DNA from 2 places in the Curvivirga sp. genome. Region 1 is predicted to be linked to the other one. Evidence: riboswitches for the same ligand, from Rfam matches in the RefSeq annotation. Region 1 holds a riboswitch; the other holds the start of a gene.

What was found. A riboswitch is a leader RNA that binds a small molecule or an ion and turns the genes downstream of it on or off. The one in region 1 is predicted to bind thiamine pyrophosphate.
Region 2: linked by a shared signal. The riboswitch ahead of thiB (thiamine ABC transporter substrate binding subunit) and the one ahead of ACOQOA_RS05680 (hydroxyethylthiazole kinase) in region 1 are both predicted to bind thiamine pyrophosphate.

Annotation. Positions count from the first base shown of each region.
Region 1 covers NZ_CBDCOT010000009.1:27,955-31,668, reverse strand. Annotated here, with positions in the region: gene ACOQOA_RS05685 (bifunctional diguanylate cyclase/phosphodiesterase) at 1-1,029, opposite strand, end outside; TPP riboswitch at 1,638-1,746, shown strand; gene ACOQOA_RS05680 (hydroxyethylthiazole kinase) at 1,812-2,549, shown strand; gene thiE (thiamine phosphate synthase) at 2,542-3,207, shown strand; gene thiD (bifunctional hydroxymethylpyrimidine kinase/phosphomethylpyrimidine kinase) at 3,204-3,714, shown strand, end outside.
Region 2 covers NZ_CBDCOT010000009.1:2,062,001-2,065,714, forward strand. Annotated here, with positions in the region: gene thiP (thiamine/thiamine pyrophosphate ABC transporter permease) at 1-1,084, opposite strand, end outside; gene thiB (thiamine ABC transporter substrate binding subunit) at 1,119-2,129, opposite strand; TPP riboswitch at 2,220-2,326, opposite strand; gene lipB (lipoyl(octanoyl) transferase LipB) at 2,355-3,005, opposite strand; tRNA gene ACOQOA_RS15200 (tRNA-Leu) at 3,162-3,249, shown strand; gene ACOQOA_RS15205 (hypothetical protein) at 3,384-3,714, shown strand, end outside.

The DNA.
Region 1 (3,714 bases):
ACGACGTGTTCGGATTAAACTAGTGATGAGGTAGCTGGTTAAAAGGACAGTTGCAGTTAACCCAATTAAAAGTACGACAGATGCTAAAAAATCTCGCCCAGATAGGCCCTTTGCTTCTGTTCTTTGGAAAGCAAAAGTAATATGGTTTTGTGCAAAATCTAAGACGGTTTGCCACATTACGTCTTCACGCAAGTGCATTCTTTCAACAGGATGCGTTGCGAAGGTTTGCATATAAATACCTTGATCAATAGTTACCTGAAAACCAAACCCGGTATCCGAATTGAGTGAAGGTGGTGTTAATAGATCATTTGTTAAGACTGCAACGGATGCAAATCCGACAAGTTTTTGCCGTCTTTCTTGAATACTGGGATGATTTGAAAGAGCAACATATATAGGCATATGTAACCAAAAGCCGTACTCTGCTGTATCGCTGATCGTCAGTGGTTTGATATCGGACATCATTAAATGTCCTTCATCAATAGCGATGTTTAATTCCCTATCTTTTTTGGCTTGGGCAAATAAATCAAGTCCTTGGATATGTCCGCTATGATGAACCGGTTCTACATAAACGATCGGCGCATATTTAAACCTAACTGCTGCAGATGGATTATAGTCTTCTCCAGGGTCACGAATATCAAAGTCAAATAGACCTGTTTCCCGAACCTGCTTAACAAATGAGCTACGATCTGAATGTTTTACAACGGGTGACCATGCAACGGCTTGTATTCCTAGTTCATATAAATCTTCAGGATTGTTGAAGCGTGCAAAGTCCTTACGGGACAAATTGGGAGCCATTTGGATCAAGCGATCAATGGACTCAATAAAGCTTTCGGCTGTATGAAATCTTTTCTCTACAGTTTTTAGATAAAATTCTGCATCTCGAATAAATGAAGATCGATCTTCCTTGATAATTTGTTTCTGGATGCTTTGATAGGCGATAATAGAGACCAGAAACCCGCATGAAACGACAAGAAATATTGAGAAAGATATCAATTTATTATTGCGTATAATTTGCAAAATGTCTTTCATATCAATACTTTTTAACAAGTTCATCATCTCTGGTGAATAAGATACATCTCAACTTTCTGTAATGCGAGTGATTATTATTAACCTGTGTTCTTGTCAAGAAACAATGGGAAATATGCCATGAAATTGCCTTAATTAAGGCCTTGGAAAGACATGTTTCGATACCAATATCATAGTCATTGAGATTTCCCCTCTCATAAGAGGTTCTTATTCCCCTCAGCGGAACCTCACCCTGAAAAGAGTTTGATTCGATCCATACAAACTCTTGTGATCCTAAAGATCACCTATATGCAATCAAGGCCGTTGGTTTTCATACCAGCGGCCTTTCTTTTTGTAGAATTCGCATAAATCTGAATGCCTTGAAATTGCCTTATTTCAACTCTTGGAAAAACAGATAGGACTTCCAATATCTAGTTTATTGAGACTTCCCCTCTCATAAGAGGTTCTTATCCCCCTCAGCAGAACCTCGCTCCTGAAGAAGAGTTTGATATTGATCCATTTGTCAAACTCACCACGATCAACCAAAGATCGTATTTGACGGCTACTGGTCCCCCTTACCGGTAGCCGTTTTTATTTGTTGAAAAAAAAAATAAGAAAGATTATTATCCAGATGTATCTCAACGGGGTGCCTTGGTGCAAAGGCTGAGAGGTGTCAAAGGATGCTGACCCGTAGAACCTGATCTGGTTAAGACCGGCGTAGGGATTGAGTCAGCAAAAATACATATTTCATGTCCAGTCTGATTTTATTCACACCGCCTGTCTTTCGATAATGGCGGAGCCTGAATTTGTTTGAAAAAGAACTGGAATATTTGCTGAGGCAAATCAAAGTAGAATCGCCGAAAGTGCATTGTCTGACCAATTCTGTGGTTCAGAATTTGACTGCGAATGCGTTGCTCGCGGTTGGGGCTACGCCAAGTATGACGATTGATCCGGATGAAGTGACTGATTTCACGTCGAGCGCGCATGCCTTATTAGTGAATTTAGGGACATTAGATGCCAATCGAAAGGAAGCCATTCTAAGGGCTGTCGAAACTGCGAATGAGCAAAATATCCCATGGATACTTGATCCTGTACTCATTAATCGTGCACCTAAACGTCTTGCATTTGCAAAAGAACTTCTGTCTTTCAAGCCAGCTTTGATACGTGCGAATTCACTAGAAATAGCCGCACTGAATATACCTGTCGATGAGTTGTTGGAAATGACAGATGCTGTTATCGCCATCACTGGGAAAGTCGATGAAGTTTTTGCCTTGGATCCAAATGGGGAAACGCTTTATGCGCCAATAACGGGAGGGCATGAAATGATGGCCCATGTGACCGGACTTGGTTGCGCCGGTACTGCAGTAATAGCAACCTATTTAGGGGTAAGTGACAATCGGTTCGAAGCTGTTTGTGCTGCATTGGAAATGATCGCTAAGGCTGGCGAATTTGCGGCTCTCCATTCTGCAGGCCCAGCTGGTTTCCAAACAATATTTATTGATCAACTTTACAGTTTTTATAAAAGAGGTTCTATCAATGGGTAAGAGCTTTGATCCACGTTTGTATTTGGTTATCGGACCAGAAAACTGTGTACATTATCCGATGTTGGAAGTCGTGAGACAGGCGTTGGAAGGCGGTATTACCCTTATACAATATCGTGACAAACATAGTGATACAGACACACAAGTTCAGAATGTTGTTTCATTGATGAACGTAGCGAAAGAGTTTCAGATTCCAGTTTTGGTAAATGATCGTCCCGATGTTGCAAAAAAGGCTAAAGCGGATGGAGTGCATCTAGGTCAAAGTGATGAAGCAATCCAGCAAGCACGTATGTTGTTGGGGGATAGCGCGATTGTTGGTCTAACCGTTAAAAATGAATCTCATATCAAAGCTGCACCAATTGAGTTGTTGGATTACTTGGGAATAGGTGGAGTATTTCCCACTGAAAGTAAAGTTAATCCTGACACCCCACTTGGTGTGAATGGGTTATTGGACATGCTCAAAGTTTCTAGGGCTAATGGCGATCTGCCAACTACTGCTATTGCAGGTATTGATGAGAGCAATTGTGAAGCGGTCGCTGCAACTGGTGTAAATGGATTAGCAGTGGTTTCTGCCATATGTGGGCAGGTTGACCCAATGAAAGCGACTCAACGGCTAAGACAAAAGATTGACCCGTTTTTCCAAAAAGGAATAGAAAAATGACAAATAAAACCGCAATCGCCTTAACCATTGCAGGGTCAGATAGTGGCGGTGGAGCTGGTATTCAGGCTGATTTGAAAGCCATGTCTGCTCTAGGTACTTATGGGGCTTCTGTTATCACTGCATTAACTGCGCAAAACACGACTGAGGTGCGAGCCATCTATGATGTACCCGCCGATTTCATCGCCTGTCAGATAGATACTGTTCTAGATGATTTGAAGGTAGATGCCATTAAAATTGGTATGCTGTCCCAAGTCGATGTTATCGAAGCCGTTGCTGATCGACTGAAGGTAAAAGCACCAAATATTCCTGTTGTTCTTGATCCTGTAATGGTGGCCAAAAGCGGAGATAAGTTACTGCAGGACAATGCAATAGAAGCGTTAAGAAGACATCTTGTGCCATTGGCAACATTAATGACCCCCAATTTACCGGAAGCAGGTGTTCTACTTGGGCAAGACGCCCCAATAGATCCGGAAAGTATGAAGAAATGCGGCTTAGCTTTGATGGCGC
Region 2 (3,714 bases), 2.0 Mb from region 1:
ATCCCAAACATAGACTAACGGCTAAAAGAATAGAGAGGCTTCCGGCAGAAAGCGATATACCTAGACTGATCAATCCTGCATTTAGAAGCGCTGGTTTACTCAGATAATCCCACTTAAAATGATAAAGAGCTTTGGCAATAACGGAAAACAAAGGAGGGAATACCAATAACAGAATCAAGGCAAGACTTACCCAGCCAAAGACGCGCGCTAAAAGGCTTTTATTTTGTAGGAATTTTAAAATGCTTTCCTGTCCGGTTTGATAGGAAATTTCTGTTTCACTTTGTTTGCCAAAACGTACAAGAATAAAGCTTAAAATCGCACAGATCGCCAATTGTAACCCGGATAAAGTAACCGCACGGACCATATCAAAATCAAAATGAAGGGCTTGGTAAATCGCCACTTCCAAGGTAGTCGCCCTTGGTCCGCCCCCAAGTGATAGGATAATGGCAAAACTTGTGAAACATAACATAAAGATCAAGGCTGCTAAGCCGGGCAGGGCAGATCGCAAGGCAGGTAGCTCAACCAATCGAAACCGCTGCCAAGGCGTGAAATTTAACTGGATCGCAGATCGCCATTGTTCTTGTGGAATATCATTCAAGCGGGACAAAAGGCTGCGCACCGCTAAGGGCGTGTTGAAAAAGACATGGGCCAAAAGGATGCCGAATAATCCATAAAGATAACCTTTGGTTTCAATGCCAAGGCTTCGCATCATCCAGACAATATAACCGGAATTCCCATGTACCTGTATAATGCCAAGGATGGCCACAATGACCGGCATGACAAGGCAGAGACCAAAATAAGTCAGGATGATCCTTTTGCCGGGAAAATTATGGTAATAGAAAAATCGTGCTAACGGGATTGCAAATAGAAGACTTAATCCCATGGAAAGGGCCGCCTGCCATAAGGTGAAAACCAACACCCTTTTGATATAGCGACTTTGTAAAACGTCAAAGAAATTATAGCTTTCGGCCTGTAAAGCCAGATGAAAAAAAGCTGTCCCCAAAATGGTGATCAATATGCCAATGGATATCAGCAGCAAGAGTGTATCACTGCCAAATTTGGAGTTGTTATAAAAGATACGCATTTCAGGGACGCTTGTTAAGACTTACATCACAGGCTTATTGGCTAACGGCTTCCAACCATTCATCAACCCAGTCACTGTTATTCTTTGCCACCTCTTCGGATGAGATAGACAAAGAAGTTTCTGGATAATGGATTTTATCTTTGGCAAAAGCCGCTGGCAATTCCCCCGCATCCGCCACAGGCAACATCCAGTTTGTGGTTGGGATGATGGATTGGAATTTATCAGATACCATAAAGTTCAGGAACTGATCTGCCAAAGTGGGATTAGGCGCATTTTTCAATTTTGCTGCCACTTCGATTTGCTCATAATGGCCTTCGCTGAAGGGCGCAGATTTATATTTAAACTCGCCTTCTGCTTCCATGTGATAGGCTGGTGAAGTGGTATAACTCAACACCATATCGGCTTCCCCTTCCAGGAACATACCATAAGCTTCGGACCAGCCTTTTGTGGTGGTGACGATTTTCTTGGATAGTTTTTCCCAAGCTTCGCCTGCTTGGTCACCATATACGGATTTTACCCAAAGCAATAAACCAAGGCCAGGCGAAGAAGTGCGCGGGTCTTGGATCACGATAGACACATCAGCGTCTTCCACTAATGACTTTAAGCTTGTTGGTGGGGTTGTTTTGCTTGAATCATACACAAAAGCAAAATGACCATAATCAAACGGAACAAAAGTTGTGTCACTCCATCCATTAGGCAAGCTCAGTTTGGAAAGGTCTGTTGCACTTTCGCTAAAAAGCTTGGTGTTTTTTGCACGGGAAATCAGGTTTTGATCAAGGCCAAGAACGATATCGGCTTTGCTGTTTGATCCTTCAAGACGTAAACGACTTAAAAGACCAACCGCATCTTCGGTGGCAACCCATTGTAAGTCACATCCGCATTCTGCTTCGAATGCTTTTTCCACTTGTGGGCCCGGTCCCCAATCGGATGTGAAGGAATCATAGGTATAAACGGTGAGGACATTGTCATTGGCATTTGCCAAAGCAGGGGCCAAAGCCAAGGCGGCAACGGCAATAGATTTCTTAAATGTTTGAGATAAGCTCATTTCGCGCTCCATTAAGGTTCCTGTTAATAAGGACCCAATTTGGTTAATGGGTAGCGGCGGTCTTGTATGAAATTTTCAGAATTGGAAAAACTCTGTGATTTCCTCAATCCCTCCGCCGGAATTACCCGGTTCAGGTTCAGCGGGTTTTCGAAGAAAGTTTTCGAATCTCAGCTTGTAAAGCACCCCGTTGAGATCAGCAGAATTTATGCGGTTTTAGATTGAGAATCAAGATGCCTCAGGATCAAAACTCGTTTCAAATGTGGATTTTAAGGCCATATCCAGATCATGCATGGTAACGGGCAATCCCAAATCAACCAAAGAGGTCACGCCTAGTTTCTCATCCCCGATGCCACATGGTACGATCCCGCCAAAATGGGATAGGTCCGGTTCCACATTAATAGAAATACCATGGAAAGTGACCCATTTACGAAGACGCACACCAATGGCGGCAATTTTGTCTTCATAACCATTGCCACGATCTACCCAAATGCCAACCCGGCCTTCGCGTGTTTCACCAACCACATTGAACTCTTCAAGTGCGTTTTTAACCCATCCTTCCAGATGGGCGACAAACCAGCGTACATCGGGATTACGCTTCTTTAGATTCAACATCACATAGGCGATTCGTTGACCCGGACCATGATAGGTATATTGCCCACCACGCCCCACGTCATAAACTGGAAAACGATCAGGGGTGAGTAGGTCTTCACGCCTGGCACTGGTGCCTGCAGTATAAAGAGGTGGATGTTCCAGAAACCAGATGCATTCCGGCGCTTTACCGGCCTGAATATCGGCCACACGTTGTTCCATAAAGGCGGTGGCGGTTTCATAGTTTACATAGCCGTCTTTGCCATCCAGCCCGTATTTCCATTCGATTTCTTTGTTTAGATCGCTAAAATTTTCAGTCATGACAGCATATATAGGAAGAATGGGCTTGATTAGCCAGCCCCCTTTTGTTATTCACCACCCGTCTCAAGGATTTGGGACTTCTACCAAGCCTGATAGAGTTATTTCTAACAAGGCAAATGCGATGCGGTCGTGGCGGAATTGGTAGACGCGCAGCGTTGAGGTCGCTGTGGGTTAATAGCCCGTGGAAGTTCGAGTCTTCTCGACCGCACCATAACTCCAAAGAGTTCAAGAACCCCGTTCAGTCCAACCTGAAGCGGGGTTTTCTTTTATTCATGCATATCATTTTTTACTTTTATGATTGATGGACTTCCTCTAGGTATTTCCACAATGGATTGGGGGAAGGGTATGCCTAAAACAATTAGATTATTTTGCCTGTTCGGATTGATGGTGATAGCGATTGGCGTTGCTATTACGGTGCTTAGTTTCACAGATGTCATTTCACCTTTAAATCATCCGAGGCGATTTCTGCTCACACATGTGGCATTATTTATACTTATATTGGGAATTAAGCGGCGAGGTTCTTCATTCTTGAGCTTAATTTATACGCTTCTATCTGTACTGATTATATTTCCGCCAATTTTCAGATTAATGGATTTGTCCGGTAATATTCCACTGAAAGAAGTTTTACGTTTGCTGCAGATGATTTTAGGAAGTGCAGCGTTATATTGTTTATATG